DNA from 3 places in the Bradyrhizobium sp. CCGB20 genome. Region 1 is predicted to be linked to each of the others. Evidence: riboswitches for the same ligand, from Rfam matches in the RefSeq annotation. Region 1 holds a riboswitch; each other region holds the start of a gene.
The links. Region 1 has a riboswitch for cobalamin ahead of NLM15_RS14295 (TonB-dependent receptor domain-containing protein). Riboswitches for the same ligand answer to the same signal wherever they lie in the genome.
Positions count from the first base shown of each region.

Region 2: linked by a shared signal. The riboswitch ahead of NLM15_RS15260 (TonB-dependent receptor domain-containing protein) and the one ahead of NLM15_RS14295 (TonB-dependent receptor domain-containing protein) in region 1 are both predicted to bind cobalamin.
Region 3: linked by a shared signal. The riboswitch ahead of NLM15_RS15240 (energy-coupling factor ABC transporter permease) and the one ahead of NLM15_RS14295 (TonB-dependent receptor domain-containing protein) in region 1 are both predicted to bind cobalamin.

Region 1 covers NZ_JANADN010000001.1:3,094,473-3,104,878, reverse strand. The annotation lists gene NLM15_RS14330 (hypothetical protein) at 97-330, opposite strand; gene NLM15_RS14325 (hypothetical protein) at 329-499, shown strand; gene NLM15_RS14320 (Cj0069 family protein) at 767-1,837, shown strand; gene NLM15_RS14315 (hypothetical protein) at 1,992-2,417, opposite strand; gene NLM15_RS14310 (hypothetical protein) at 3,066-3,620, shown strand; gene NLM15_RS14305 (ATP-dependent Clp protease proteolytic subunit) at 3,697-4,383, shown strand; gene NLM15_RS14300 (bifunctional 2-polyprenyl-6-hydroxyphenol methylase/3-demethylubiquinol 3-O-methyltransferase UbiG) at 4,386-5,393, opposite strand; cobalamin riboswitch at 5,689-5,897, shown strand; gene NLM15_RS14295 (TonB-dependent receptor domain-containing protein) at 6,094-8,469, shown strand; gene NLM15_RS14290 (GFA family protein) at 8,613-9,020, shown strand; gene NLM15_RS14285 (MFS transporter) at 9,155-10,324, opposite strand; gene NLM15_RS14280 (NAD(P)-binding domain-containing protein) at 10,406-10,406, opposite strand, start outside.
Region 2 covers NZ_JANADN010000001.1:3,324,561-3,334,966, forward strand. The annotation lists gene cobT (nicotinate-nucleotide--dimethylbenzimidazole phosphoribosyltransferase) at 1-744, shown strand, start outside; gene NLM15_RS15255 (histidine phosphatase family protein) at 751-1,323, opposite strand; cobalamin riboswitch at 1,396-1,598, shown strand; gene NLM15_RS15260 (TonB-dependent receptor domain-containing protein) at 1,714-4,071, shown strand; gene NLM15_RS15265 (PepSY domain-containing protein) at 4,084-5,514, shown strand; gene NLM15_RS15270 (aspartate/glutamate racemase family protein) at 5,635-6,375, shown strand; gene hydA (dihydropyrimidinase) at 6,387-7,796, shown strand; gene NLM15_RS15280 (tripartite tricarboxylate transporter substrate binding protein) at 7,823-8,863, opposite strand; gene NLM15_RS15285 (siderophore-interacting protein) at 9,073-9,759, opposite strand; gene NLM15_RS15290 (O-methyltransferase) at 9,847-10,406, opposite strand, start outside.
Region 3 covers NZ_JANADN010000001.1:3,313,980-3,324,385, reverse strand. The annotation lists gene cobT (nicotinate-nucleotide--dimethylbenzimidazole phosphoribosyltransferase) at 1-134, opposite strand, end outside; gene cobF (precorrin-6A synthase (deacetylating)) at 145-894, opposite strand; gene NLM15_RS15240 (energy-coupling factor ABC transporter permease) at 936-1,613, opposite strand; cobalamin riboswitch at 1,650-1,870, opposite strand; gene cobA (uroporphyrinogen-III C-methyltransferase) at 1,916-2,647, opposite strand; gene NLM15_RS15230 (cobyrinate a,c-diamide synthase) at 2,644-3,954, opposite strand; gene cobM (precorrin-4 C(11)-methyltransferase) at 3,954-4,736, opposite strand; gene NLM15_RS15220 (cobalamin biosynthesis protein) at 4,733-5,101, opposite strand; gene cbiE (precorrin-6y C5,15-methyltransferase (decarboxylating) subunit CbiE) at 5,098-6,279, opposite strand; gene NLM15_RS15210 (cobalt-precorrin-6A reductase) at 6,278-7,024, shown strand; gene cobJ (precorrin-3B C(17)-methyltransferase) at 7,000-7,734, opposite strand; gene NLM15_RS15200 (precorrin-2 C(20)-methyltransferase) at 7,731-8,462, opposite strand; gene NLM15_RS15195 (precorrin-8X methylmutase) at 8,465-9,094, opposite strand; gene cobG (precorrin-3B synthase) at 9,094-10,257, opposite strand; gene cobN (cobaltochelatase subunit CobN) at 10,254-10,406, opposite strand, start outside.

The DNA of each region.
Region 1 (10,406 bases):
GAGTCTTGAGACAATCATTCGAGCCCGCGGCGTACGTCGCGATACCGGGCGACAAGACCATCGCGCAGGCGAAAGCCATCATCTTCATGTCGTGCCTCAGTTTCGTTCCTTGATCTGTCCGCTGCTATCGATCACGAGCCGCACTTCCTTGCCGTTCTTCATCGCCCTGGCGGTCGTGCCTTCGGCCGTCGACTTGATCTCGCCGACTTGCGAGTAACCGGCGGCTTGAATCCTGGTGATCAGCTCGTCTTGAGTCAGCGCGCGTGCCGTCGGCACGCCCCCCGTGACCGCCAGAAGCAGAAGGGTGTGAAGGATTGTCCGTGTTCGCATGATCATTCTCCTGGTGGTATCCCTGCCCCAGGTGAAGTGTTCCGCGAATCGATCGCAGGTCCGTGCCCGCAACGACGCGCGCGCCGCCACGCAGCGGCGCGCCGTGCTTGACCGATACCAAGAGTGGAATGAGATCGAGATGGCGGATGACATGCTGCGTCCCTGGTGAAAGGCAGGACGCGATTCTTCGGCATGTCGCCTCGCGGGGAGATCGCAAGTCCCCGTCGCGCTCAATAGAAACCGGGAGGGCCCGGCTGTCAACCGGTGCCCGCGCGAGGTCACGTCACGAACAGTTCACACTCCGGATGGAACTGCGACAACGACGGCTTGAAATCTGAACGCCATCTCACGTAGATTGTCCGCATGGGGACGAAGCAGACTCCCCGTGAGACTTCGGTCCAAGATCTGCGCAGCACGCCATTTATGGAGCTTGCGCATGGACATCTCCTCTCCTCCGAAAACAATCGCCATCCTCTCGCGCGGGGATGCCGCTGCACGGGCGGACGCAACGGCGCAGAACAGCCGTTTCGTCCGCGTCTTCGAGGCCCTCGCCGCTATCGGCATCGACGCCCGGCCGGTCATCTACGACGAAACCTTCGCCGACGTCGTCCGCGATCAATTGCTCGCGGTCGATGGCGTGCTCGTCTGGGTCGATCCGATCCATCAGGGCAAGACGCGCGCCGAACTCGATCCCCTGCTTCGCGATGTTGCGGCACAGGGACCATGGGTGAGCGCGCATCCCGACGTCATCCTGAAGATGGGCGTCAAGGAGGTGCTGTACCGAACGCGGCATCTCGGCTGGGGCGCAGATACCCATCGCTATGACAGCGCCGCCGCGTTCCGCGCCGAATTTCCGGCGCGCCTTCGGACGAACGGTCCGCGCGTGCTGAAGCAAAATCGCGGCAACGGCGGCCAGGGCGTCTGGAAGGTCGAGGCGCTGCCAAACAGGGAGGCCGTTGTCCGGGTGCTCCATGCGCAACGCGGCAGCATGCCCGAGGACGTGCCGCTCGAAACGTTCATCGCGCGATGCGAGCCGTATTTCGGCTGGGGCGGCTGTCTCATCGACCAGATTTTTCAACCCCGCCTGCCCGACGGAATGATCCGCTGTTACATGAGCGGCGCCAAGGTCGCAGGCTTCGGGCACCAACGGATCAAGGCCCTGATCCCACCGCCGCCCGAAGGCCCGGACTCCGCCGAAGCGCAGCCGGGCCCGCGGATCATGCACGGACCCGATGCGCCGCAATTTCAGACGCTCCGAAGGTCGATGGAGGACGAATGGACGCCGGGCATGACGGAGCTGCTGAGCATCGGCGAACCGTCGCTCCCTGTCATCTGGGACGCGGACTTTCTCTACGGCCCGAAAGACGCGGCCGGTGCCGACACGTACGTCTTGTGCGAGATCAACGCCAGCTCCTGCTTCGCGATCCCTGACGAAGCCCCGGCGGCGATTGCACGGACCGTGAAACATCGCCTTGTGCAAGCGAAGGACACCGCTTTCAGCAGCTAGGAACTCAGGGAACACCCTGCGGCATCCCCGGCTGAGGCAATCTGCCCCGGCCAGGGGACCAGCCGAACCCAGCACGATCATCACGGTCAAAGCCGTCGGCTCGAAGGTCTTTGCCTTCGACGCCGGTGGAGGCGAGCGAGAGGGTGTAGTGAGGCTATCTCTCCTCGGTCGGATGCACCCATTTGTACGGCGTGATGCTTCGCGTCGCGGTCAGCTTGATCATGTGAACAGGCGGTGCGGAACGTCCCTTGCGGCATGACCGGCACTTGAGCGACGCTTCGAGCTTCCAGATTGGCGTATCGCGCGGACGGCGGATCGCATCGAGCGGCAGGCTCGCACGCGACTTGCACCTGTTGCACTCGACCTCGAGCCAGCCCATGCCGCCGTTGAGACATTGCGCGATGGTCGGAGACGGCTGCGAGGGACCGCCGTACCCTTCCATGCGGACCGACCAAGCTTCGGCTTCGGCCCGATCGGCCTCACGGACGGCCTTCTTCGCCTCCTCGCGGGCATGCCTGGCGGAAATCTCCGCGCCCATGATCCGGCCGCCCCAGATGACCTCTCGTGATTTCGTCCCCATGCACGACATGAAAGCGACGCGCGACCGCGTTGGCAAATTATCGATCGCTAGTAGGTCGGATCTGCAATTCGATACTGCGTGTCGTGGGTGTGGACAACCGACGTTGCAGATTCTGTCGGGAAGCGACGCTGCCAAGCGGTTGGAACAGTCGCTCGTCTCCGCAGTTTCTTCAACTGGAGGAAACGCAGATGAAAACATCAACCCTTGCTTTAGCGCTTCTGCTGGCCTGCTCGACCGGTTCTGCCTCGGCGCACAGCGTCAAACGCCATCACCATCACGGCTGGTCCAACTCGATGAACATGATGCATGGCCCCGGCCGAACGGCGGCCCGCTCCGACCCGAACGGGACGGCGGGCGGTCCGACCAGCGTCAGCGGAACCGGCTCGTCAAAGTTCGGCGGACAAATCCCGGGAGCCAGCAGAGCGGCCCGACAGTAGGTCTGCTCCGCCAGGCGACGCCCTAGTCACACCCGCGCGGAGCAATCCGCCGCGGGTTTTTTCATGTCGCCGGCATATCCGCGCGTCGCGACCGGGCTCGCGCCGCCTCGTGCTTAACGATGTCTGAATCACGAGAATTCGCCGATGCGTCTTAGCCAAATCTTACGGGGATCGCCCTTAGGTTGCCGGCGACTTGTCAGGAGTGATCCCAATGTCGTTCGGCAAGCGTCAATCCGGATTTGCTGCCGCTGCACCGGCTTTCAACACCGACATCGCCGTCGCACATGGCCAGGTCGCCACCGAGACGGCCGAGGCGACCGGCCACCCGTTTCGCTGGCTCATCATGCTCGTTGCCTGCGGCGCCATGCTCTACGGACTTGTCGCGAGCTATGGTCCGGACATCCTGCGCGACCATCGCCTGGCCGGAACGTGGCAACCGGCGTATGATTTGCGCGCCACGGAGGGGAAGTGCGAGCGAACGAACTTCGTGGTCACGTTCTGCAGCGCCAAGATCAAATCGGTCGCAAGGCCCGATGATCCGCCCAGCACCCATCGTTTCCTGATGTTTTTTGCGAGCGGCGGCGGAGAGGCTCTCGCTCCGGTGCGCTCGACGATCGACCGCAACGCGGTCTCGATCTTCTACGCGGCGGAAACGAAGCTCCGGAACCGTACGCTGTCGTTCATCTTCTCGGCGGGAATACTGGCCCTGTTCACCATGCTCGGGATGTTCCTGTTCTGGAGAGCGGCCAATTCGTTCAGTCCGTGATGTCCGCCAAGAGCATCCCGGGATTTATTCGCGGCACTCCGCAGGTCACGCCATGTCAGGATTGAGCAGGTAGGCCGTGTCGCGGTTCATCATTCTCGGTGGCGCCTGCTGCGCCTTGCTCTATTGGATCTTTTTCCAGCCGTCCTCCGGCTCCGGAGACGTGGCCTCGCGACAGACCTTGTCCATCAGCGAAGAGCAGGACCGCATCGTGCTCGGCTGGAGCGGGCCCGTGCAGGAGCCGATGAGCGAACGTATCGCCGCTGCCCTCGATCGTTACAAGGACGATCGGCGCCGGCTCGTCCTCATCCTGAACTCGCCGGGCGGCTCGATCCAGCATGGGCGCAAGGTCGTCGCCGCGATCCGTGCGCGTGATCGCGCGATCGATACGCTCGTCCAGAAAGCCGGTGTCTGCGCTTCGATGTGCGTTCCGATTTTTCTCGCCGGCACGACGCGCATGGCCGATCCCGACTCCTACTTCATGTTTCACCAGGCCAGCCTGACCAGCAGCGCAGAGGAAAACATGAAGCGAAAGGAGCTCGGCGATGCCGAGAAAACCCTCCTCTCGCAGACCGTCAAGATCATCGAGACCCAAGCCACCGACGAGTTATTCCGTAACGATATCGGCATTCGCGGCGTCAACGCCGTCTGGCTTGCCAGCATGCGCAGGAAAATCTCGGGCCGCGATATCTGGATGAGCGGTCAGGACCTCGTCGCCGAGGGCTCCGGCATCGTCGACAGTCTCGTTCGCACGCCAGCGCGCTAGCGTCACAGGCCTTTGTCGATCATCACCCAGAGCGCGCTCCCCAGCGTCGATGAGTGCCTGAGCGCGTAGGCCCATGCCGGCCAACGTGTTGGTGAAAGCGCAAGCGCGAGCACAGCTTGCCCGATCCGCTGCGCCCTGCCCCGCGGCAGGCCGCGCACGAACTCGCAGACGCTGCCCGGCTTCTCGGCCCTTCGCAAAAAGCTGTCTACGATGTCCTCCTTGAGGAACTTCAGGAGGTTGAATGGTTCCCGCTCGCAGATGGTCAATTGCAGGCCATGTCGCCGACATACGGCATCAAACGCTTCCTTCGTCCAGCGACCAATGTGGTTCGGCGGCATGTCTATGAGCGACCCATGGCACTCCATGTAGTTCGTTCGGATTTCGTTCGGCACGGCGATGAAGACAGAGCCTTTCGCCTTGAGGAGGTATTTCAATCGAGCGAAGACGTCATCTACCCGGTCCATGTGCTCGAACACCTGAAACATGAAGATGACGTCGAAGGCCTCCTTCATGGGGGCGAAGCCCTCCTCTCGAAAGTCGACCGAAAAGGTCTTGTAGCCTTTCGATCGCAATGCCTGTTGCGCCGTTTCGTTGTAGTCGACCGCGTAAATATCGGACGCGTGAAAGAATCTGTCCTTGATGTGATCGAGAAAATACCCGAACCCCGCCCCCACATCGATCGCAGTTTTTCCGGCGGTGCCGAGGCCGTTCAGCTCTTCGATTGTCCTTGCATACTCCCATTTCATGGCTGGATAGGAAGGGTGCGGCGCGGCCAGGTTATAAAACTCCGCGCCCCCCGCGACGAAGGGATCTGCAAAACCGAATCCGCAATCTGCGCATTTGCGGATATCGCAGGTGTCGCGCCCCCAGAGAACCGACAGGTGGTGTGTTAATTTTCGAAAGCGATCCGGATACTGGCGCGGATTGACGAAGGATCGAGAGGCCTGATCTGCGGTCACTTCGAATAATTTGGCAGTTGATGCATTGCCACATGCCGGACAAGTGCTCATCTCTCCCGACCTCATTCAGACCTTTTGACGAAGAGTGGTCGCGTTCAACTGTCTCGTCATCATTCAAATGAAGGCTGTCGAAGGCGAGTTCGGGGCCGCGGACAAGCGGAGGTAGACCGGTTGCGGCGCACAGGCGCCTTCCTGACAGCCGCGGCTCACCCGCGTAGACCGGAAGTGGCCGGGCGCTGGAGCTGCGACCAGGCGACAGCTCGGGCAAAACAGCAACACAATGCCGCCATCGCAGCACCAGCCAGCCGAAGAGGCCCGGCGGATGTTGACGGGCTCATCGCCGGATGCCAGTTTCGTGATCGGTAGTGTCCGCAAGGGCTACTTAAGGGAATGCGGTGCGTCCACATCGGTGGGCAATTCCGCGGCTGCCCCCGCAACTGTAGGCGGATAGCCGACGACCAAACGAACCACTGGAGCCCCGCTTGGGCCTCTGGGAAGGCGGTCGAAGGCGATGACCCGCGAGCCAGGAAACCTGCTGCCAGCCATGAGTCACGCGCGAACGCATTGGGCGGGGTGCCCCGATGTCTTGAAGTAGCCGGTGCATCTGCCGCCTGGGGCGAAGGCAGATGACTAAGGCAACCGCGGTGACGGTCTGTTTGCGTCGCCGCAGAGCGTTGTTGTGCAAAATCTTCATTTCGATGCCGGCATTGCGCCGGGGTATTGGCGTGTCCGGATCAGCGTCTCGCAGGCCATGCCTGCCGTGCTCGCCTTGCTGCTCTCGACATCGCTGTCCTCCGTCGCGGTGGCGCAGGCCGCGGCCCGCGATAACGCCTCCCGCGAGATCGACCCGGTGACCGTCTCTCCGGCCACACCCAGGCCGGCTCCTGCTGTCAGCCCCGGCAATCAGAGGTCGCGGACCGCGCGCCGGGCCACGGGGCGCAATCGCGCCGCCTCAGCCGTCGCCGTTCCGGCAACCCAGTCTCCGAGCGATCAGGTGCAGACGCCGCTCAACACGGCCGCCGTCACCGAGGTCGGCTCCCGGCTCGGGATCACGGCACGGGAAACGCCGGCGACCGTCGAGGTCATCGACCAGCAGACCATGCGGCTCCTCGGCATCAGGACCACCACTGACGCGGCCAAGGCGGCGGTCGGCGTGACCGGCGGCGATGCGCCCGGCGCACCCGCCATCTTCTCGATGCGCGGCTTTTCCGGCGACCAGATTTCCACCCTCTACAACGGCATTTCGATCGGGCCGTCGACCATGACCGGCCGCCCCATGGACACCGCCAATCTGCAGCAGGTGGAGATCATCAAGGGGCCTGACTCGCTGATCGCCGGCCTTGGCGCGACCGGCGGCGCCGTCAACTACGTGACCAAGGCGCCGCACACCGGGCCTGTCGTCAACGACGCGTTCGCGTCCTACGACTCCTTCAACGGCTATCGCGCCGGATACGGATCGGGCGGCAGCACGCTCGTCAACGGCCTCGACTACCGCTTCGACATCAGCCATTCCAACGACAAGAGCTTCATCGACGACACCTATGCGAAGCTCAGCAACGTCTCGGGACAGCTGAACTACCGCGTCAACGAGAGCTTGAAGATCTGGGGCGCGGCCGAATACAGGCAGGACAAGGACCGCTTCTACTGGGGCACGCCGCTGGTGCCCGCCAACGCGCCGGGCATCGTGCCGACATCGGGCATCGTCTCGGGCCAGTGGACCAACTACTATCTCAACGGCCACACCGGGACGCTCAACCCCGTCACCGTGGACGCGCGCACGCTCACCACCACCTACAACGTGCTCGACAATCACAGCGGCGCCAGCGAGCTCTGGCTGCGCAGCGGCTTCCAGTGGGACATCACCAACAACGTCTCGCTGCGGAGCCAGGTCTACGGCTATGATGCGCACCGGCACTGGTTCAACAACGAGATCAACTCGTTTGACGATTCCGGGCCGAACAACGTCTATCGCGAGCGGCTGGCGCTGGATCACGCGCAGCGGCTCTACGGCAACATCACCGACCTCACCGTCAATTCCAACTTCAGTGGGATGGACAACCGTTTCGTCGCCACCGTCATGGCCAGCAGCTCGCAGTTCAACGTCTCGCAGGACACCCTGTTCTTCTCGGACACGGTCGACCTGATCAATCCGGACCGCGGGCTTTACGGGCCACGCAGCGACGAGAAGATCTACACGCACCTCAACTCCGCCTCGCTCGCGTTCGAGGACCGGCTGAAGCTGACCTCGAGCTTCGCACTGATCGGCGGCATCCGCTTCGAGGACATCGAGCTGTCGCGCACGCGCTTCTCGCCGGACGGCGTGTTGCGCACCGACCGCGGCTATCCGTTCTCGAAGACGTTCAACCCGGTCACCGGCCGGGTCGGCTATACCTGGGAGGTCACCCCGGGCGTCATGCTGTACAGCCAGTACGCGACGGCGGCGGACCCGACGGTCGCCAACATCTTCATCCTCGCACCGCAGGTGCCACTGCTGCTGACGACGTCGCGCACCTACGAGACCGGCGTGAAGCTGCAATCGGCCGACAAGCGCGCGGAGGCCACGTTCTCGGCCTTCGACATCGAGCGCAAGAACGTCTACGTCCCCGAAAGCGGCATCGTCTTCAACGTCGCGGGCAAGATCGCCTCCAAGGGGGTCGAGATCGCCGCGGCGGTCAACCCGGTCGGCGGCCTGAAGCTCTGGGGCAACGTCGCCTTCGTGCAGTCGCGCTTCATCGACTTCAACTATGTCGACGGCAATGGCGACTTCCAATCCTATTCGGGCAAGACGCCGCCCAACGTTCCGAACTTCGTCGCCAATGCGGGGGCGTCCTACCGCTTCGACACGAAACTGCCGGTGGAGATCGGCGGCCTCGTCCGTCACGTCGGCGACCGCTTCAACTTCCAGGACAATCTGGTCACGATGAACGCCTACACGATCTTCGACGCGTTCGCGTTCGTCGATATCCCAAAAGCCTACTTCCCGGGCGTCGACCGGACCCGGATCAGCTTTCGCGTGAAGAACCTGACGAACAAGCTCTACGCGGCATGGGGCGATCCCGGCTATACCGATCAGATCATCCTGGGCGCGCCGCGCAGCTACGAGGTCGCGGCTTCATTCAGGTGGTGATGGACCGAATGCAATCACCACGACTGTGATGGCAGCAGTTGTCACGCGACAGTAGGACGCAATCGCACATCGATTACGCCGTTGAAGCAGCAAGTCTCGAGAGTTATCGATCGCCGAAACCGGCCTTCAATCGGGAGCAACGCATGAGCACCATCACCGGCGGCTGTCACTGTGGCGCAATCCGTTATCAGGTCGAGGGTGAGGCGATCGTGCATGCGCTGTGTCACTGCCGCGACTGCAGACTGCACGCCGGCGCTCCGGTCGTCGGCTGGACGATGTACGCGGATGATGCCGTCAAGGTGACGACGGGCGAGCCCAGGGTCTACACCTCCTCCGAACACGGCCGGCGGCACTTTTGCGGCAATTGCGGAACCGGCCTGTTCTACGTCAATGCCAACATGCTCCCCGGGGTCATCGACGTCCAGAGCGCGACCTACGACGATCCCGATGCCGTACCGGCGACGATGCACATCCAGGTCGCCGAACGTCTTCGCTGGATGGAACATGCGCACGAGCTGCCGGCGTTTGACCGCTATCCTCCGCAGCCGTAGCGGGGAGAGGTGACGCGGCACGGCTTCGCGCCAGCTTTTCGCGTTGCCGTCGTCGCTCGAGCGGCACGCATGCCAAGGCATTCATGACCGAGGCTGCCTCGCCTGGCCACCCGACAAGCCATCTCTTGAGTTCCTCAGCTCCGTCGCCCGCTCCCGCGTGCCCAGAGCAGCGCCAAGGGCCCCAGCGCTATCCCGGCCGCAAGGACGATGAACGCCAGCAGCCAGCCGTTCGCGTGCTGCGGGCCGCCTGCCATGTCGAGCGCGGCGCCCGTGCCCCAGGCACCAACGGCCGACAGGCCAAAGCCAACGGTGGAGTGCAAGGCCAGAGTTGCGCCACGGTGCTCGGGCACGGCCGCTGCGGACATGCCGGCAGTCAACGCGCCGGAATCGGCCGGCACCGTCAGGCCATAAAGGAGCAGAAGCAGTGCGAGTACCCATGCCGGAGCCGTCGCGTTGAGCCCGATGACCAGTGCAACGCAAGCCGATGCAATCATCACAACCGTGATCGCCCGATGTCGCCCGAATTTCAGCGCGGCTTCGTTGCCGAGGATACTGGCGGGCATCGAGATGACTGCGAAGCAGAAGCTCATCAGAACCGGCGTCATCCAGGACGGCGCACCTTGATGCGCAACAACGAAGGTCCAGAACCCGACCAGCCAGGTGCGGATGCCATAGAGTTCGAAGCAATGGGCGCCGTAACCGAAGATGTAACCGAGCGCCTCGCGGTTGGCGAAAACGGGCGCGAAGTTGAGCAGGCGCCCAGCCTTCGGCGCGGGCCGCCGCTCGTGCATCAGAAGGCACGCGATGACCATTGCGATCGGCCCGAACCCCGTGACGAGGAATGCGCTTCGCCATCCCCATTTGTCGGCGATGATCTGTGCCACCAGGAACGAGAGGCCGACGCCGACCGAGAAGCTCGACGTGTACAGCGTGACGGCCCGCGAGGTGTCGCCTGAGGGAAGCCGGTCGGTCAGCGCCTTCAGGCCGGGCATGTAGGCGCCGGCAAATCCGAGGCCTGCCAGCGACCAGATCGCAGTCCCCGACCAGAACCCTTGCGCGAAGATGCCGAACGCTGCAGTGGCGAGGCCACTGACGATCGAGCCCCAGAGCAGGACGAGCCGGGCATCGATCCGGTCGGTCAATGTCGTCAACACCGGCACCGCGAGCATGTAGCCGAACGCGTAACCGCTCGCCATCAAGCCGCCTTCGGCGGCGGAGAGGCCCCACGCCGGCATGAGATGCTGCGCCAGATTTGCGGACAACGTCACATGCGGCAGCAGATTGCCGACCTGGCCGATGCACATCACCGCAATCAGAGACCTGCCGCTCAGCTTATGAATTTTGTTCTCCCACCTGGAGGGGCGTCGATGTTGGCTGCACTTGCGT
Region 2 (10,406 bases), 230 kb from region 1:
CTTGGCTCCAGCCTGGAAATCGTCGACGCCGGCACGCTGGCGCAGGAGGCGATGGCGGGAATCGTCATCGACAAGCCGCGCAGCGGCACGCGCGATTTCAGCGTGGAAGCTGCACTCACCGCTGCGGAGCTGGCATTCGCCTTCGAAGCCGGCCAGCGCGCCGTCGCGCGCGCGGAGGCCCATCAGCCCGATCTCCTGATCTTCGGCGAGATGGGCATCGGCAATACCACGACGGCGGCGGCGATTGCGGCGAGCCTGCTCGGCATGAGTGCCGAGGAGGTCGCGGGCAGCGGTACCGGCGTCGACGCGGCCGGCCGCGCGCACAAGGCGCGCGTGATCGACGCTGCGATCGCGCATCATGGCATCGCAAGTGCTCCGCCCGAAAAGATCCTGTGCGCCGTCGGCGGCCTCGAGATTGCGGCGATCTGCGGTGCCATCATTGCGGCCGCGCAGCGCCGCATCCCCGTGCTGATCGACGGCTTCATCGTATCGGTGGCAGCGCTTGCGGCCGTGCGGCTGAACCCGTCGTGCCAGCCGTTCCTGCTGCCGTCGCATCAATCGGCGGAGCAGGGGCACCGGCTGGTGCTGCGTGCCCTGAATGTGCAGCCGCTGATCAGCCTCGATCTCAGGCTCGGCGAAGGATCGGGGGCGGCCATCGCGCTGCCGCTGGTGCGGCTCGCGTGCAGCCTGCACAACGGCATGGCGACCTTCGCGCAGGCCAATGTGCCGGATCGCCCTGGCTGATCCGGCTCAAGCCGCGCGCTGATTGACGAAGACGACGCGCCAGCCGGTCGCGAGCCGATCGATCCGGGTCAGCGACAGCGGGTCGATCACGAAGCGCAGGGCCGCTTGGGGTGTCAGATCCAGTGCGATGCAGAGTGCGGCGCGGATCGTGCCGGAGTGCACGACGAGCGCTGCTGATCCGGCTCCGACCCGCGACAGACCCAGCCGGACGCGCGCGACCTGATCCTCGAAGCTTTCGCCGCCCGGCGGCCGTCCATGCGCCGGCGCACTCCAGAACTGCGCATAGGCCTCGCCACCGGTGGCGGCGAGCTCGTCATGGCGCCGGCCGGTCCAGTCGCCAAAATCCTGCTCGCTGAATTCGGTCAGTCGCACAGGTTCGAGCCCCAGCGCGCGCGCCGTCTCAACCGTGCGTCGTGCCGGGCTCGCAAAGCACGCAGCATCCCGCGGCAGTCTCTGCCGCAGCATCTCCAGTTGCGCGCGGTCGCCGAGATCGGCCGGCGCGTCGGCTGCGTGGATGGTCCCCGCGATGCCGTCGACGGGCGCATGACGTATCAGCCAGAGGAAGGTCTCGCCTTCCATGCTCGTCTCCAAGGAAGTTGGTCGCTGTGGCAATAACGCCGCAGCTTGTACATTGACTCTGTCTGGATCGTAATCCTAGATGCTCGCGACGGTTTCCCCGCGAGGGGATGAAAAGGGAATGCGGTGCGGGGAAATTGTCCCCAATGCCGCGGCTGCCCCCGCAACTGTAAGCGGCGAATCTTGCATCACGAGCCACTGGGTATCTCGGTCCCGGGAAGGCGACGCAAGGTATTGACCCGCGAGCCAGGAGACCTGCCGTCAGCCGTGGTCACACGCGAAGATGTCGGTCGGGGAGTACAGACATTCGGCTTCATCGGACGGCTGAAAGCCCAAAGATGGGACCTTGGTTCGCTGTGACGTGCCACTGACGTCATACCGAGGTTCCAAACCGTGTCTTCCATCCGTCTTGTACGACCGCGCCATTTCCTGCTCGCCTCCGCCGCGCTCACCTCGTTTGTATCCGCTGATATGCCCGCCGCCCTGGCGCAGCAGGCCCGTGAACCGCTGCCACCGGTCGAGGTGTCGCCCGCCCAACCCCGCAAGCAAGCGAAGCCAGCGAGTCGCGAAGCCCAGAGCGCACGCCGCGCGCCAACGCGCAGGTCCACTGCCGCGGCGGCCGCGTCCAAGCCTGTCGTGCCTGCCGCGACGGCGCAGACGCCGCTCAATACCAATGTGGTTGCCGAAAGCGCCTCGCGGCTCGGCCTGACCGTGCACGAAATCCCCGCAACCGTTGAAGTGATCTCGTCGGAGACCATGCGCGAGCAGGGCTATCGCACCGTGTCCGAGACGGCACAGGGCGCCGTCGGCGTCACGTCCGGCGACAATCCGGCCGAGCCCGCGGCGTTCTCGATGCGCGGCTTCACCAACAGCCAGATCAACACGCTCTACAATGGCATCAAGATCGGTCCGCAGAATATGACATCGCGGATCACGGACACGGCCAATCTCGAAGCCGTGGAATTCGTGAAAGGTCCGGCCTCAGTGATGTCGGGCGAAGGTGCTGCCGGCGGCGCGATCAATTTCGTCACCAAGACGCCGCATACGGGACCGGTCCGCAACGAAGCCGATTTTTCCTGGGACTCGCTGAATTCTTTTCGCGCGCACTACGGCTCCGGCGGCAGCACCAATGTGCAGGGCCTCGACTACCGCTTCGATATCAGCCGTTCCTCGCTCAACGGCTTTGCCGACGACACCAACACCAAGACGTTCGACGTGTCGGGCCAGCTCAACTACCGCATCTCCGACAGCCTCAAGATCTGGGGCGCGATCGAGTATCGCGAGGACCGCTCGAAGGCCTATTGGGGCGCGCCGCTGGTGCCGATCGCCTTCAGTGGCTCGCATGCGACGACGGGGATTGTCTCCGGAAATTATATCTCGAACTACAACAAAACAAATCTCGGCGCGGTCACCATCGACGACCGCACCTTCAACACCAATTACAACGTCCTCGACAATCGCAACGTCGCTCAGGAAGTGTGGCTGCGCGGCGGATTCGAGCTGAAGCTCGCGCCTGACCTGACGTTGAAGAGCCAGGCCTATGGCTACGGTGCGGAGCGCACGTGGTTCAACAACGAAGTTGAGGCGTTTAATTCCGGTACGAACCTGGTCGATCGCGAGCGCTTCTATGTGGCGCACAGTCAGCGACTGGTCGGCAATATCACCGACCTGACCTGGGACACGAATATTGCCGGCTTCGATAATCGGCTGGTCACGACGCTGTCGTCAAGCTACCTCGACTTTGTCAGGCCGGGCGCCGCGAACTTTCCCGGCGACTCCGTCTCGCTGGTCGATCCCGCCCGCGGCTATTACGGCCTGCTCACGACGCAACAGCAGATCGCCCGCATCGACAACGAGGCACTCTCGTTCGAGGACCGGCTGAAGCTCACGCGCACCTTCGCACTGATCGGCGGCCTGCGCGTCGAGCATATCGGGCTTGACCGCAATTCGACCGACTCCGCCGGCCTTGTGAAAGCAGGCTTCCCGTTTGCAACGGACTGGGCACCGGTGACGGGGCGCATCGGTTATACCTGGGAGGCCGTGCCCGGCATGACCTTCTTCAGCCAGTACGCCACCGGTGCCGACATCTCCGCCAACAACATTTTTCTGCTGGGACCGACCCAGCCGCTCGATCTGACGACGGCGCGGACCTACGAGACCGGCGTCAAGCATCTGTTCTGGGACAACAGGGCGGAGTGGTCGTTCTCGGCCTACGACATCGTGCGCAAGAACGTCTATGCGGCAGCCGGCGGCCAGACGCTCAACATTGCGGGACGGCAGGAGTCGAAGGGTGTGGAGCTTGCAGCCGCGGTGCGCCCGATCGAGCCGCTGCGTCTCTGGGGCAACATCGCCTATGTCGATGCGCGCTATGCCGACTACAATTTTGCCGGGGGATCGTTCTCCGGTAACACGCCGCCGAACGTGCCGCGCATCGTGGCCAATGCCGGCGCGTCGTACCGGTTCTTCACGCCCTGGCCGGTGGAGCTCGGCATCACCGGTCGCCATATCGGCGACCGCTACAACACGGATGCCAACGTCGTGACGATGAAGGCGTATACCGTCGCCGACGTCTATGCCTTCGTCGACATCCCCAGAACGGTGTTCAATGCGGTCGATCAGGCTCGCCTGGCCTTCCGCGTGCGCAACATCACCGACAAGCGCTACGCCATCTGGGGCGATCCGTTCTATCCCGACCAGATCCTTTTGGGCGCGCCGCGCACCTACGAGATCTCGGCCGCGTTCAAATGGTAGGATGCTGACCGCATGATGGGCGCGATCGTCCTGCTGCATCGCTGGCTCGGGATCGCGTTCTGCCTGCTGTTCGCGATGTGGTTCGCGACGGGGATCGTGATGCACTTTGTTCCGTTTCCGTCATTGACGGAAGTGGAGCGGTTTTCCGGACTTGCGCCAGTGGATCCCGGGGACGTGAAGATTACAGTCGCCAATGCCGTGTCCGCGAGCGGGGTCGACGATGCCACGCGCGTTCGCCTGTTCCAGCGAAGCGACGGACCGGTCTTTGTCGTGTCGGGACGGGCGCGTGTCCGCGCGATCCATGCTTCCGACGGACGGGACGCATCGGTGATGTCCGAGGACGTGGTACTCGGTATCGCGCGGGGCCATGCCCGCCAACGCGGGCTCGACGCCACACGGGTCGAGATCGCTGCGCTCTCGGACTACGACCAATGGAGCGTGCCGAATGGCTTTGACCGCCACCGCCCCCTGTTTCGCGTCTCGCTCGGCGATGCCGCCGGAACGGAGCTCTATGTCTCGTCGCTCACCGGCGAGATCGTCCTGGATAGCACGCGACGCGAGCGCGGCTGGAACCTCGCCGGCAGCGTCTTGCACTGGATCTATCCGACGATCCTGCGCAGCAATTGGGCGCTGTGGGACCGCGTCGTCTGGACGCTGTCGCTTCTGGCCTTGATCGCAGCCTTGCTGGGCGCGGTGCTCGGGATCGTCCGGATCAGGATGCGAGGACGCGGCCTCCCAACGCCTTATCGCGGCTGGCATGCCCTGCATCACCTCACTGGTCTCGCAGTAACAGCCTTCGTGCTGACCTGGATTTTCAGCGGCTGGTTTTCCATGGACCATGGGCGCTTGTTCTCGCGCGGACAGTTGACGGCCTCCGAAGCGAGCGTGACCTATGCGTCGCCGGATTGGGCCGCGGCGTGGCTCGATCGCCGGCCGATATCGTCATCGGCCCGGGAGATCGAATGGTTCGCCTTCAACGGCAATGCCTACCGCCGCGATCGGTTCGCGCTCGGTTCCCAGACCTTGATTGGAGCAGGGGACGCGTCCCACGATGGACAAACGCGATTTTTGAGCACCGACGAAGTTCAGGGATTGACGGCACGCCTTGCCACGGGCTGCGGCTTACCGTCCATTCTCGCCGACAATGACGACTATCCCGCGCAGTCCGTCGTTCCCGGTGCCCCCGTCTACCGCGCCCGCTGCGGCGACGTCTGGTTCGACGTCGACAGTGCCGACGGCAGCGTGCTGCAAAGGCTGGATGCTTCGCGGCGGGCCTATCGCTGGGTCTACAGCGCGCTTCACACGCTGGATTTTCCCGTTCTCATGGCGCATCCGCGATTGCGTGATGCCCTTGTCGTCGGGCTCTGCCTGCTCGGGCTGGTGTTCTCCGTCACCGGCATCGTCATCGGCTGGCGGCGCCTGCGATCGACCTTCGCGGCCTGAGCTGCGTCTAGGACAAATCATATGCGGCATGCAAATTGCGGGTTGCGCGGGCGATGGCAGGCGACGATGATCATCTGACGGGCGCAGCGGTGCGCTCTGCCAACGGGGCGATCGTGATCGATGTCAACTCAGCGCAAGCGGCTCGGCATGATCACGCCGTCGTCCAACTCGGTGCTGGAGCCCGTCACAAATTCCATGCTGCATGGCGTGGCCGGCGTCACCGCGCATTTCTCGCGCTTCCGCGTCACCGAGATTTCGCTCGATGCCGCGGCGCTGAGCCAGTTCGATGCCTCGGTGATGCTGCCGGCAGCGGACCTGCTGGCGGACGCCAGGGTCGACGCCATCGCCTGGAACGGAACGTCGGCGAGTTGGCTCGGCGTCGGCCGTGACAAGAGCCTTTGCGAAGCGATCACGGCGCGGACCGGTGTCCCGGCCACGACTTCCACGCTCGCCTGCATCGATGCCGTCCGCACGATCGGCGCCAGACGTGTCGGCTTGGTTTCGCCCTATACGGACGACGTGCAACGGCGTATCGGCGATGTCTGGGCCGAGGAGGGGATCGTCCCGCATGCCGAGCGGCATCTCGGCCTGCGCGACAATTTTTCGTTTGGCGAGGTCACGCCTGCAGCGATCGAGGATATGATCCGCGCCGTCGCGGCGGAGGGGGCGGATGCCGTGGTCGTCCTCTGCACCAATCTCGACGGCGCCGCACTCGCATCCTCGCTCGAGCAGGAATTGAACGTCGCCGTACTGGATTCGGTTGCGGTCACGCTGTGGCGGACGTTGGAGCTTGCCGGTGGCGACATCGGGGCCCTTGCCGGGTGGGGCCGGATCTTCCAGACATCAGCGATCATCAAGTGACGGAGAGGCATGTGACGCAACTCGATCTCGCCATCCGCGGCGGCACCATAGTGACGGCCAGCGACGAGTTTCGCGCCGATATCGGCATTCGCGGCGGCCGCATCGTCAGCATCGCCGACAGAATCGAGGGCGCGGCGGGCGAGATCGACGCGACGGGTCTGCTGGCGCTGCCGGGCGGGATCGACAGCCATGTCCATATCTCCCAGGCTCAGGGTCCCGACGTGGTCATGGCCGACGATTTTGCCTCGGCAACGCGCGCGGCGGCGGCCGGCGGCAACACCATGGTGCTGCCCTTCGCGCTCCAGGAGAAGGGGACTTCGCTCCGGACCTGCGTCGAGAATTACCGCAAGCTCGCGGAAGGCGAATGCTACATCGACACGGCGTTTCACCTCATCATCTCGGATCCGACCGCCGTCGTGCTCGGGCAGGAGCTGCCGGCCCTCGTCAAGGACGGCTACACCTCGTTCAAGGTGTTCATGACCTATGACGATCTCGTGCTCAGCGACAAGCAGTTGCTCGAGGTGTTCGAGGTCGCGCGCCGCGAGGAGGCGCTGGTGATGGTCCATTGCGAGGGCTACGACGCCATTCGCTTCCTCACCACCAGGCTGGAGCGCGACGGCCACATCGCGCCTTATTATCATGGCACCTCGCGGCCCCAGGCCGTCGAGCGCGAGGCGACGCACCGCGCCATCAGCCATGCGGAGGTGATCGGCGTTCCCATCATGATCGTGCATGTCTCGGGGCGCGAGGCGATGGAGCAGGTGCGCTGGGCCCAGCAGCGCGGATTGCCGGTGCATGCGGAAACCTGTCCGCAATACATCACGTTGACGGCCGACGACATGAAGGGCCTGAACATGGACATGATAGGCGCGAAGTATGTCTGCTCGCCGCCGCCGCGCGATGCCGAGAGCCAGCAGGCGATCTGGGAGGGCATCACGTCAGGCGTGTTCCAGACCTTCTCGTCCGACCACTGCCCGTTCCGCTATGACGATCCCAAGGGCAAGCTGACGCCGAATGCACGCACCTCGTTCCGCTGGGTGCCGAACGGCATTCCCGGCGTCGAGACGCGGCTTCCGATCCTGTTCTCGGAGGGCGTCTCGAAAGGACGCATCAGCTTGCAGAAATTCGTCGAGCTGACGGCGACCAACCATGCGCGGATCTATGGCCTCTATCCGCGCAAAGGCTCGATCGGCGTCGGCTTCGATGCCGACATCGTGCTGTGGGACCCGAAGCTGAAGAAGACGATCCGACAGGCCGATCTGCACCACGGCGCGGACTACACGCCGTGGGAGGGGTTTGACGTCACCGGCTGGCCCGTCACCACCATCGCGCGGGGCCGCGTGGTGTACGAGCAGGGCAAGATCGTCGGCGACAAGGGGGCGGGCGAAGTGCTCAGCCGCGGCAAGTCGAGCCTGGTGTGAGCGTCACATGGACCCGATGTGACGGATCACATCGGCTCGATGCCGATCTTCTTGATGATGCCGGCCCACTTCGTGGTTTCTGACGTCATGAAGTTCGTCAGGCCTTGCGGGTCCATTACCAGCGGCTCGGCGCCCTGTTCGACGAAGAGGGCACGCACCTTGGGGTCGTTCACGGCTTCGACCATCGCCTTATAGAGCTTGTCGACAACGGCCTTATCGGTATTCGCCGGCGCAAGCAGCGCAAGCCAGGCCGCGCTCTCGTAATTCTTCAGGCCGGCCTCGGACGCGGTCGGCACATCCGGCAGCGCCGTCATGCGCTTGTCGCTGGCGACCGCGAGCGGGCGCGCATCGCCGCTCTTGATCAGGCCGAGGACGTTCGGCAACAGCTGGAAGCCGAGCGGGACCTGGCTCGCGATGAAGTCCGGCGTGTATGCGGCGATGTTGCGGTAGGGAACGTGCGTGAGCTCGGTGCCCGTGAGCTGCTCGAAATAGGCCGCCGACAAATGCTGCGACGAGCCGACGCCGACGGTACCGTAGTTCAGCTCCCGCGGATGCGCCTTGGCGTACTCGATCAGCTCGGCCAGCGATTTCGGCGGCAGCTTCGAATTGATCACGACGACATTCGGCATCGTCGCGAACAGGCCGATCGGGGCGAGATCCTTCACCGGATCGTAGGGCAGCTCCTTGTAGAGCGACTTGTTCGCAGCCAGCGGGCCGGAAGTGCTCATCAGCAAGGTGTAGCCGTCCGGGGCCGCATGCGCCGCGGCCGCGGTGCCGATATTGCCGCCGGCGCCGGGTCGGTTGTCGACCACGAAAGCCTGTCCGAGCGACGTGGACATGCGATTGAGCAGGATGCGTGTGATGACGTCGCTGGCGCTGCCGCCGGCAAAGGGCACGAGCACCTGGACTGGCCGGGCGGGATAGTCTTGCGCATGTGCGGGACGCAGCCCGGTGGCGGCGAGAGCCGCGCCTGCGCCAAGCGCGAGCAGCGACCTCCGGTCAGGACGAAATCCCTCGCTCTGCTGCTGAGCGATGTCTGTGATCTTGCTGCGACCGAACCGTGTCATCTCGGACTGGATCTCCCGACTGTGTCTTGTTTTGCGAACCGAGGGATCGTCCGGGACAAGAGACGTCGGGGATGAGCGCCAGGTCGCGATTTTCTGCGCCTGGACCGTAGTTAGCAGGCCGATGCGACCGTCATGCCGCCTCGTCTCAAAACTTACCAACCCGTCTCATTTTGCGGGAGGCGCGACATCTTGTCCGAGCGCGATGAGCCTTAATCGAGCCCGGTCTTGCCTGGTGACCAATAGGCTTTGGCCTTGATCCGCGCTGATGCAACGCCCGCGGCCTTCAGCGCGCGGCTGACACGCTGGATCGAGGACGCCTTGCCGGTCAGCACGAACCGCGCTCCGTTTGCAGCGAGGCGCAGCAATTCCGCTTCAACGGTCGTGAGATGGTCCTCGCCGGCGCTGCGTGCGATCAGTCGCGCTTCTCCAAGGTTGGTCGCGTCCAGTACCCGCCGCGACTCCACAATATCTGTGGCTTCGAACATGTGGAGCGCACCGCCGGCCTGCAAATTGTCGCGCAGAGCTGCGGCAAGTCCAAAAGACGTCTCGTCGCCGAACAGGACGACAGGCGCCTCAAAGCCAGCGAGATCGAGCGAGCGACGTGGGCCGAAGAACCGGCAGGAATCATCTGCACGCAAACCGTTCGCCCAACGACTGCCCGGGCCATCGCCATGGGCGAAGGCGAGCAGTTGCGTCTTGCCGCGGCTCGCATTCCACGACATCGGCGTATAGGTGCGTGCGCTAAGTCCCGCGCCCATCGCGACCTGGATCTTTTGCCCCGCCGTCCAGGCGACGTTCTTGAGGGCCTCGCCCTCTAACTCGATGAGTCGAAAGCGCGGCGAAAGTCTCTCGATGGCGGTGACGCGCGCCGGACGCATCAGCCAGCGCAGCAACATTTTTGCGACCCGTCCTTGCGGGGCCTGCGATGGTTCGGAGAGGGGCGGTGACTGGCCGGGCTCGTTCAAGACTTGGCGCTCCGATGATCAGGTCTTGATCGTGAGTTCGTTGCCGCGGTCGGGGTCGAACGGTAGCGACAGCGAGAGGTAGCCGTTTTGGGGATCTCTGATGTAGTCGATATAGCCGGAGGCCTCCTCGAACGCGTTCTCGCCGACGATGATTGCTCCGGGCTTCAGATGCGGCTCAAGCAATTTGAGAATGGGCAGATAGAGCGTGAAGGCGCCGTCGAGCATCACCATGTCGATCTCGCCAAGGCCGGACGCCAGCGTTTCGCGGGCATCGCCGAGCCGGAATTCAACGAAGTCGGCGAGCCCGGCGGCGGCGGCATTGGCGCTGGCGCGCTCGATCTTGCCGGGCTCGAGATCGGTCCCGATCAGGCGGCCGCCGCCCGTGTCGCGCAGCGCGGCCGCCATATAGATCGCCGAAATTCCCATCGAGGAGCCGAATTCGACGATACGCTTCGCCTTGCAGGCGCGGGCGCACATATAAAGAAAGCGTCCGAACCGCGGCGAGACGCTCAGGAAATTGTTGGCATAGTTCTGGTAGACGGCGTTGAGATCGCGGCTCTCGGCCGCAATGGCCTGGC
Region 3 (10,406 bases), 220 kb from region 1:
AGCTCGATCGCGAGCTGCTCGAGCCGGCCGAGCGCGCCGGCCGGCTTTGTCAGCTGCGCCTGCCGCGCGACCGCCGCCTCGCGATGGACCGCGGAGATCTCGGGGCACTTCTTGTAGACCCATTCGGGGAGCATGCTGCCTCGCTTACGGCCTGCGCTTGAGAATGTAGCTGTCCATGATCCAGCCGTGCCGCTCGCGCGCATCCTGTCGCGCAGCGACGATGCGCGGACCGACCTCGGCGAGTACACCGGACATGACGATCTGATCGGGCATGCCGAGATAGGCGCCCCACCAGATGTAAAGCCCGGCTGGATCGAGCGACTGGAACGCCGTGCCGCCGTCGAGCATCACAACCACGGTATCGACGCCTGCCGGCCAGCCGCCCTCGCGCAGGCGACGCCCTGTCGTGACCAGGAACGGCTCGCCAATGTCGTTGAGCGGCAGCGCATGCGCCGCGCACAGCGCCTGAATCGAGGTGATGCCGGGCACGACCTCGATCTCAGGCAGGGGATTGAGCCGCCGCGCAATGCGCAGCGAGGAATCATAGAGCGAGGGATCGCCCCAGATCAGCAGCGCAACCTTGCCTTCGCTTCCCAGATGATCCGCGATCGTCTGCGACCAGGCCGCCGCAACGGCATCGTGCCAATCATCCACGCCCTTGCGGTAGTCCGCGTCAGTCGCGTCGCGCACGGGAAGATCGAACTCGGCGATGCGGGTCTTGTCGTTTGCCAGCACATCCGCGCAGATCGTGCGCCTGAGATCGGCGAGATCGGATTTCGCGGTCCCCTTGCGCGGGATCAGGACGAGATCGGCCGCGTTGATGGCACCGATCGCGGCGCGCGTAAGCTGCTCGGGATCGCCGCAACCGATGCCTATCAGGGAGAGCGTGAGCATCGCGAGTATCAGGGGCGGCCCTCACGGCCGCCCCTGGTCTCTCAGGCCGCGTTGTGCAGGCGCGGTGTGACGAGGCCGGGCGCGGTGACGCCGCGCAGCGACTTCGCCAAGGCCAGCACGGCAAGATCGGCGAGCGGCTCGATCACGATGACCAGCGCGTAGGACGCCGCGAACGTCGCGATGCTTGCGAGGTTGCTCATGGCAAAGCCGGAGCCATAGAGCGCCCAGAACGCCACCCAGGCGATCACGCCGGCCTGGTAGGTCGTCGAAAGCGCCAGCGCCTGACGATACTTCAAGTCGACATAGGCGGTGTTGCGCGCAATGATCCGCGAGGCGATCGCCTGGATCGCAAACAGCGGCACCAAAAGTGTCGTCACGTTCATGCCATATTGCGGCAAGTCCGGCGGCTCGAAGAACACGCCCTGGAGCAGCAGGCCGAACGCGAGGCCGAAGGCCGCGGGCGCGGCGCCGAACAGCAGGAACAAGGTCGAACCGAGGATGAAGTGCACCTCGGAGACGCCGACCGGGAAGTGCGGCAGGATCTCGAAGAAGACGAAGACGAGGCCCGTGGTGACAAGAGTGCGCGCAGCAAACGAGCCAATGCCCTGCTCGCGCACGGTCTCGACCGCCAGCTTCAAGGCAACGCCGCCTGCGGCGATGCCGGTTGCGTAACTCAACACGAGCTTGGCGCCCGTCACGACCCCGGGTTCGATATGCATGGCTCAGATCCTTCCTGCCGTCACACCCGACGGCCTTGGCCTCAAAACGTGCAGGGCCGGTCTCCTGGCTCGCGGCTCACTGGGATTCTCCGGCCTTCCCGAGCCTTGCGGCCCAGTGGCTGATCGAAGTCCCTCACCGCTTACAGTCGCGGGGGCGGCTGGGGTTTTGGGCGCCGCAACTGGGTCCGCCCACCCCCATTCCCGATTATGCTCCGGCGCTTTGCGCCGCGTCGAGCACCATGCATCCCATGTGTGCCCCTTTCGCAAGCCGGGCGTCAAGGGGCGAACGGCGGCCGGCGCCGTCACGACGGATAATCCCCCGCCAGAGCACCGAACAGGATCACGGCCGCCGTCGAGGCTGCGCCGCCTCGCGCAAGCCGTTCGGCCAGCTCGGTCACGGTGGTGCGGATCAGCCGCTCGTCCGGACGGCCGAGGGATTCGGCGAACAGCGCCGGGGTGTCCGCGGCGAGGCCGTGCTCGATCAATTTTGCGGCAAGCGCCGGAAAAGTGCGCCGGCCCATATAGACGACGGTCGTCGCCTCCGGATCGGCCAGCGCCGCCCAGTTGAGGTTTGGCGGCAGTTCGCCGGTGACGTCGGCCCCGGTCACGAACTGCACCCGGCGCGAGGTATGGCGCCGGGTCAGCGGAATGCCGGCTTGCGCCGCCGCAACGCAGGCCGAGGTGACGCCGGGAATGATCTCGTAGCCGATGCCGGCCTCGCGCAGCGCGTCGAGCTCCTCCTCCAGCCGCCCGAAAATGCCGGCATCGCCGGACTTCAGCCGCACGACGCGCGAGCCGGTTGCGGCATAGTCGACCAGCAGGCGGTTGACATGGTGCTGCTTGGTCGAGGGCCGCCCTGCCCGCTTGCCCACCGCGACCAGATTGGCGCCGGGCCGGGCCAGATCGAGGATCGCGCCGGACGCGAGGTCGTCATACAGCACGACGTCGGCATCCCGCAGCCGCGCGGCGCCCTTGAGCGTGAGAAGCTCGGGGTCGCCGGGGCCGGCCGAAATGAAAGTGACAAAACCGCTCACCGGTCCTCCGCGATCAGATGGAAGAAGGTGCCCGTGGCGTGGCCGCGGCGCGAGCCCGTTTCGGCGATGACCGCACCTGTTGCATCGTGCACGACCGCCAGCGGCGTGTCCGGCTGCGCGACGATCGTCGAATAGTGAAACTCGTGACCGCGCAGCCGCGCGCCGACCTGATGCCCCGGCATCGGGGCGGCGAGCGCAGCGAGACGATATCCCAGATGCACGCGGCGTTTGGCAAAGCTCGTCTCGAGGCCAAGCAGGCCGGTCATCTCGTGGCGAACGCCGTCGGCGTCGGTCAAAGCGGTTCCCAGCACCATATAGCCTCCGCATTCGCCGTGCACCGGCCGTGTGTCAGCGAACGCGCGCAGGCCGCTGCGAAAGTGCGCATTGGCCGCGATTGTCCCGGCATGCAGCTCGGGATAGCCGCCGGGGAGCCAGCACACATCGGCGCTCGCGTCAGGCGCTTCATCGGCAAGCGGCGAGAATGTCGAGATCTCGGCGCCCGCAGCGCGCCAGGCTTCCAGCATATGCGGATAGACGAAGGAGAAGGCTGCATCGCGGGCCAGCGCAATGCGTTGGCCGGGCGGTGTCACATTCAGATCATTCGCGGCAGGCTGCGGCGACCAGCTGGCTGCCGAACGCAGCACCGCATCGAGATCGACATGTTCGGCGACGAAGCGCGCGGCCTCGTCGATCAGCTTGCCGATCTCGGCCTGCTCCTCGGCCTGCACCAGGCCGAGATGCCGCTTCGGCAGGCTGATCTCGGCATGGCGTGGCAGCGCGCCGAACACGGCGATGCCGGCATCGTTGAGCGCGCGCCGCACCAGGTCTTCGTGGCGCGGGCTGGCGACACGGTTGAGCACGACGCCGGCAAGGCGCACACCCGCGCGATAGTCGCGAAGGCCCGCGGCAATTGCGGCGGCCGTCTGCGCCTGTCCGGAGGGGTCGATCACCAGCACCACCGGCCAGCCCAGCATCTCCGCGATATCGGCGGTGGCGCCGGTGCCGGAGACGCCGCGCGCGGCAACGCCGTCGAACAAGCCCATGGAGCCTTCGGCGAGCACGACATCGGCATCGGTGCCGCGGCTGACGAGATGCGCGATCGTCCCGCGATCCATCGCCCAGCTATCGACGTTGACGGAAGCACGTCCCGTCGCGGCGGCATGGAAGGCGGGATCGATGTAGTCGGGCCCGCTCTTGAAGCACTGCACGTTCAACCCGCGAGTGCGCCAGGCGCGCGCGAGCGCCAGCGTCAACGTCGTCTTGCCGACGCCGGAGGCAGGCGCGGAGATGACGAGCCCTGCCGGCATCACGATGCCTCCGGAAAGCGCGGCTCGGCGCCAACAGGCCGATAGCGGCGATCGTAATCGGCGGCATAGAGACGGCTCTCGTCGAAATCGGCCGCGCCGAGCGTCCTGCCGACCAGGATCAGCGCGGTGCGCTCCATCTCGGGACCGACGGCGGCATCGAGCGTTGCCAGCGTGGCGCGGACGATGCGCTGCTCCGGCCAGCTCGCACGCCAGACGATCGCGACGGGGCAATCCGCGCCGTAATGCGGCGTCAGCTCGGCGACGACGTTGTCGAGCAGGTGGATCGACAGATGGATCGCAAGCACCGCGCCGGTCGCGGCGAAGGCGGCGAGCTTTTCGCCTTCAGGCATCGCGCTGGCGCGGCCCGGTGTGCGTGTCAGCACCACGGATTGCGCAAGACCCGGCAGCGTCAGTTCAGTCTCCAGCGCCGCCGCTGCCGCCGAGAACGACGGAACGCCCGGCGTCACCGTATAGGGAATACCGAGCGCGCGCAGGCGGCGGAGCTGCTCGCCCATTGCTGACCAGATCGAGAGATCGCCGGAATGCAAGCGAGCAACATCCTTGCCCTCGGCGTGCGCGGCGGCGATCTCCGCCACGATCCCGTCGAGCGACAGCGACGCGGTATTGACGATCCGCGCACCAGGCGGGCAATGCGCCAGCACGCCCTCAGGGACCAGCGAGCCGGCATAGAGGCAGACCGGGCACACCGCGATCAGGTCGCGGCCACGCAGCGTCAGCAAGTCAGGGGCGCCCGGCCCCGCACCGATGAAGTGCACCGTCATGCGCCGTCTCCTTCCGCGATCGCCGCCGTCGCGGTGCGATCCTGCGAGACCGCCCGCGTCGCAATCAATCGCGCGCGCGGACCAGCCGCAGCGAGCGCCGCGGCTTCAGCGACTGATCCGGTACCGAATTTTTCCGCGACGAGCTTCGACCGCGTCGGTGTCTCGATGCCGGCCAGCATGTCGGCCGGGACAGCCATGACCGGCACGCCGCATTCCCGCGCGAGCTGCTTCAACGCTTCCACCTCGGCCTTTTCGCTGACAGTCGCGACCGCCGCAAGGCCTTCGGAACCACCGGCCGCCAGCAGCGCCTCACGCAGCGAAGCTAGCGTGACATCCTTTCTGAATCCGAGCCCGGCGACCTTCATCGGACCGCACTCCACTGCACCACGGGACGCGCAGCCTCCCAGGACCGGTAGCGGCCGAGCGGCCCGGCATGCGCGATCTCGACCCGCATCAGCTCGCCGCCGTGGCGCTGATGCAGCTCGCCAAGCAGCGCCTCCGTCTCCAGCGTCACTGAATGGGCAACCAGCCGCGCACCCGGCGCAAGCCGCGACCAGATCGCGTCGAACATCGCGCTATCGAGACCGCCGCCGATGAAGAGGGCATCCGGCGGGTCCAGCGCAGCGAGAGCTTCGGGCGCCCTCCCTGTGATGACGGTGATCCGATGCACCAGTCCGAACGACGCTGCATTGCTGCGAATGTTCGCCCCGCGATCCTCGCGCGCCTCGATGGCGATCGCCGTCCCGCCGCACAGCGCCCACTCGATCGAAATCGAACCCGAGCCGGCGCCAATGTCCCACAGCCGCTCGCCCGAACGCGGCGCCAGCGTCGAGAGCGCGAGCGCGCGCACCGGCCGCTTGGTGATCTGGCCGTCATGGACGAAGAGATCGTCTGAAAGTCCCGAGCTGCGGGGAATGCCCTGCGCGCCCTTCGCCTCAATCGCCACTGCGACCAGGTTTCCAGCGAGATCGCCGGCAAAGCGGCCCGCACAATGCTCCTTGAGGCTTTCGCGTGGGCCGCCGAGCGCGGCGAGAGTCCAGAATGCCGAAGCCCCCCATCCGCGCGCGCTCAGCCATTTCGCGAGATCACCGGCGGCTTTCCCGTCGCGCACGAGACAAATGATGCGCGCGCCATTCGCCAGATGCGGCACGAGCCGCTCGAACGGCGCGGCGTGAAGCCCGAGACAGACAACGGCTTCGAGACGCCAGCCCAGCCGCGCGGCGGCGAGCGAGAAGGTCGACGGGGCTGAATGGGCAACCCACTCGCCCGTGTCGAGCTTCTCGGCAAGACTTGCACCCGCGCCGTACCAGAAAGGATCGCCGGAGGCGAGCACCGCCGTCGGCCGGCCGCGACAGCTCAGCACGACATCTGCGTCGAACGGCACCGGCCATGGGCGGCCGCGACCGCTCACGCCGGCAAGCGCAAGATGCCGTTCACCGCCAAAGACGGTTTCGGCGTTAGCAAGTGCCTTTCGGCTTGCTTCCGACAGCCCGGCAAGGCCATCTTCGCCGATACCGATGATGGTCAGCCAGGGATCAGCCATGCCGCGCGCCCTTATTCTGGGCGGAACCGCCGATGCGAGCGTGCTCGCCGCGGAGATCGCGCGCGTGCGCATCGACGCCGTCTATTCCTATGGCGGCCGCACCCGCACGCCCTCCGATCAGCCGCTGCCGACGCGCATCGGCGGTTTTGGCGGCGTGAGCGGGCTGGCCGATTACATCCGCGGCGAAGGCATCACGCATGTGATCGACGCGACGCATCCCTTCGCGGCCGAGATGAGCCGCCACGCGGTCGAGGCCTGTGCAGAAACCAAGACGCCGCTGATCGCACTGGAACGTGCGCCCTGGACCAAAGTGCCCGGAGACAACTGGATCGAGGTCGCGGATGTCAGCGCCGCAGCCGCCGCGCTCCCCGAGGCGCCGGCAAAAGTGTTCCTCGCCATCGGCCGCCAGCACATCGCGCCATTCGCGACCAAGCCACAGCACGCCTACACGCTGCGTTTCGTCGATCCGCCCGAAGCCGCGCTGCCCTTCCCGGCTGACGTGATCGTATCGCGCGGGCCGTTCACGCTCGACGGCGAGCTCGAGATGGTGCGCGCGCGCGGCATCGCGTGGATCGTCGCCCGCAACTCCGGCGGCGACGGCGCGCGCGCCAAGATCGACGCGGCCCGCGTGCTCCGCCTGCCCGTGATCATGATCGCGCGGCCAAGACTGCCCGAACGGATGCGGGTCGAAAGCGTGGCCGAGATCATGCAGTGGCTCGGTCATCGCACCTGCCTCGGCGCATAGATCCAGCGGCCGACGCGGCGCGTCTGCGAATTGCCGACGATCACCAGCGTGCGCATGTCGGCCATCTCGGGCGTCGCTTCGTTCAGCGTGACCGTCTCGATCTTCTCGTCGGCGGTGCTGATCGCGCGCGCGAAAATCACGAGGCGATCACCGCAGCCGGCCTCTTTCAACACGGCAAGTGTGCGGCCAAAGCCCTCCGGCCGGCTCGCCGAACGCGGATTGTACATCGCAATCGAGAAATCGGCTTCCGCGGCAAGCCGCAGCCGCTTCTCGATCACCGCCCACGGCTTGAGATTGTCGGAGAGATTGATCGCGCAGAAATCATGCCCGAGCGGCGCGCCAGCGCGCGCGGCCGCTGCCAGCATCGCGGTGATGCCGGGCAGCACGCGGATCGGCAGCTCCTGATATTGCGGCGCCTGCTCCAGCGCCTCGAACACGGCGGACGCCATCGCGAAGACGCCGGGATCGCCGGAGGAAACGACGACGACCTGCCCGCCTTCGGCCGCGAGCCGCAGGGCCTCGCTCGCGCGCTGCAGCTCCTCGCGATTGTCGGATGGGTGCAGGGCGAGCCCCGCTCGCGGCGGCACACGCGCGACATAGGGCGCGTAGCCCAGAATGTCGGTCGCAGAGGCAAGCGCGGCAGAGACCTCGGGCGTCACCAGCGCATCGCTGCCCGGCCCGAGGCCTGCGATGGTCAGCGAGCCCGTCATTCGCCCGCGTCCAGATGCCGGCCCTTGCCGTGCACGAGCACGATCGCGAAGTAAGGACAATCGGCGGCATCGATCTCGGCGAGCCGCACCACGCGCTCGCCCGGCATGGTGCCGCGCTCGACCAGCCAGGCGTCGTCGAGCCGGCCGGCGGCAGCGAGCGCGCGGCGCACCTTTGCGAGATTGCGGCCGGTCTTCATGATGACGAGCGCATCGGAATCGCGCATGCGCCGTTCGAGCTCGTCTTCAGCGAGCGTGCCCATCAGCACTGTCGTCACGTCGTCGCCGAGCGCGATCGGCCGGCCGACGCCGTTCCAGCAGCCGACCATGCCGGGAATGCCCGCGATCACCTCGATCTCGACGCGCCCCTGCAGGCGCGTGTGCAGATGCATGAAGGAGCCGTAGAAATAGGGATCGCCCTCGCAGAGCACGACGACGTCGACCGCGCGCGAAAGCCGCGCCAGCCGCTCCGCCCATTCGTCGTAGAAGCCGGCCAGCAGCTGGACGTATTCCGCGCTGTCGAAGGCGAGCTCCGTCGTGACCGGATATTCCATCGGGTATTCGGTGACGTCGGCACCCAGCATGCCCTCGACGATACGCCGCGCCTGGCCGGGCCGCCCCTTCTTGCGGAAATAGGCGACGTGCTTCGCGCCGCGCACGGTGCGATCCGCGCGCACGCTCATCAGGTCGGGATCGCCGGGGCCGAGACCGCAGCAGATGATGCGTCCCATGGCTACTCGCTCCGGCTCGCCAGCGCGTTCACGGCGGCGACCGTGATCGCGGAGCCGCCGAGACGGCCCTCGACTGTCAGCGCCGGCACAGGCGGATCGGCCATCAGTGCCGCCTTGGATTCCGCCGCGCCGACGAAGCCGACGGGGCAGCCGATGATCGCCGCAGGCCGCGGACAGTTCTGGTCTTCCAGCATGTTGAGCAGGTGAAACAGTGCAGTCGGCGCGTTGCCGATCGCGACGATCGCGCCATCGAGATGCGGCCGCCACAGCTCCACCGCCGCGGCAGAGCGCGTGTTGCGCATGGATTTCGCCAGCGCCGGAACGGTCTCGTCGCCGAGCGTGCAGATCACAGCATTGGCCGCCGGCAATCTCGCGCGTGTAATTCCTTCGGAGACCATGCGCGCGTCGCACAGGATCGGCGCGCCCTTCTGCAAGGCCGCGCGCGCGGCGGTCGCCATTCCGGGCGTGAAGCGGATATGCGCCTCCAGGCCGACCATACCGGCGGCATGGATCATCCGCACGACCACCGGCTCCTCGTCCGGCGAAAAGCGCGCAAGATCCGATTCGGTCCGGATGGTCGCGAAGGATTGGCGGTAGATCGCCGCGCCATCGGTCTCGTAGGTGTGCGGCATCAGTGCCCCCCGACCAGGATGGAGGGATCGCTGACGATGTCGGCGCCGTTCAATCCGCGCAAAACCGGTTCGTCGCGGGTCGAGCCGTCACGGACGAGATCGAATCCGGCACTGGTTGCAACCAGCGTCACCGCGGATGCGCCGGACCGCGCGCAGCCCTTGGTGCAGCCGGAGACGTGAAGCCGCGTGTCCAGCGCGATACGCGGTGCAAGGGCGGCTGCCAGCGCGCGCGTGTCGGCATGCGCCTCGCGGCAACGCGGCGCACCGCTGCAGGCGATGACGCGCAGTGCCGGATCGTGGGGCTCGGTGATGAGGCCCGCCCCGCTCGGCATCTCGCGCTTGCCTTCGCTCAGCACCATCCGCCATGGCGTGATGCGCAGCGCATGGCCGCAGCCGGAGAATTGATGGAGCGTGGTGTGCAGCATCTGCCCAAACGCGACGCCGACCATGGCGCCTTGCGGATAATGCCCGGGCCGTGACGCCGCCATCACGGGCGCGGGCTCGGTGTCGCCGTTCAATGTCCCAGGCAATGCCGCGCCGGCCGCGACATGGGCCGCCATGCGCCCTCGCCCATCCTTCGCGCCGCCTGATGTGATGAACCAGTGCGCGAGCGCCAGCGCCGTGCTCACCGCCTGTCCGCGTGCGACAGAGCGGCCGAGCCTCGCGCCATCGGCCCGCACCAGGAGCCGGCCGCCGCGATCGCGCTCGATGCGCACATCGGCGGAATCGCCGGCGAGCACGCGCGAGGTTCCGTCATCGATGGCGAATCCGAACTTTGTGGGAAGATCGAGCGCGCTGTCGGCAAGCGCCTCTTCCAGCTCCGCGGCGAGCGCCTGCGTCTCGTCGCCAACATTCCAGAATGGCGTCACCAGGATGTTGCGGCGGGCCTCGACGTCCGTGTCGGGGTCGAGCAATTGCAGCCGTGCAAGGCCCTCGAGCAGCGGCCGATGGCCCTGTTCGCTCACCCCCCTGATCTGGAGGTTGGCGCGGCTCGTCACATCGATCAGACCATTGCCATAGCGTTCGGCGAGCTCGGCAAGCCCGGCGACCTGCGCGGCTTCGAGCCGCCCACCGAAGGGGCGTACGCGGACCACGAGCCCGTCGCCCGATTGCATCGGGCGCAGCGCGCCGGGACACCAGCCCTTGACCGCGGAAGCGCTCATGACGCCTCCCTCAGCGCAGCCGCGATCGAATTGCGGCGCGTTTGCCAGAGTGAGGCCTCATGCAGGCGCGTGAAGCAGGTCTCCATGGCAGCGAGCGCCGCCGGATTTTCGCGGGCCATGAAGGCGCGGACGTCGTCGTTGCCGAGCGT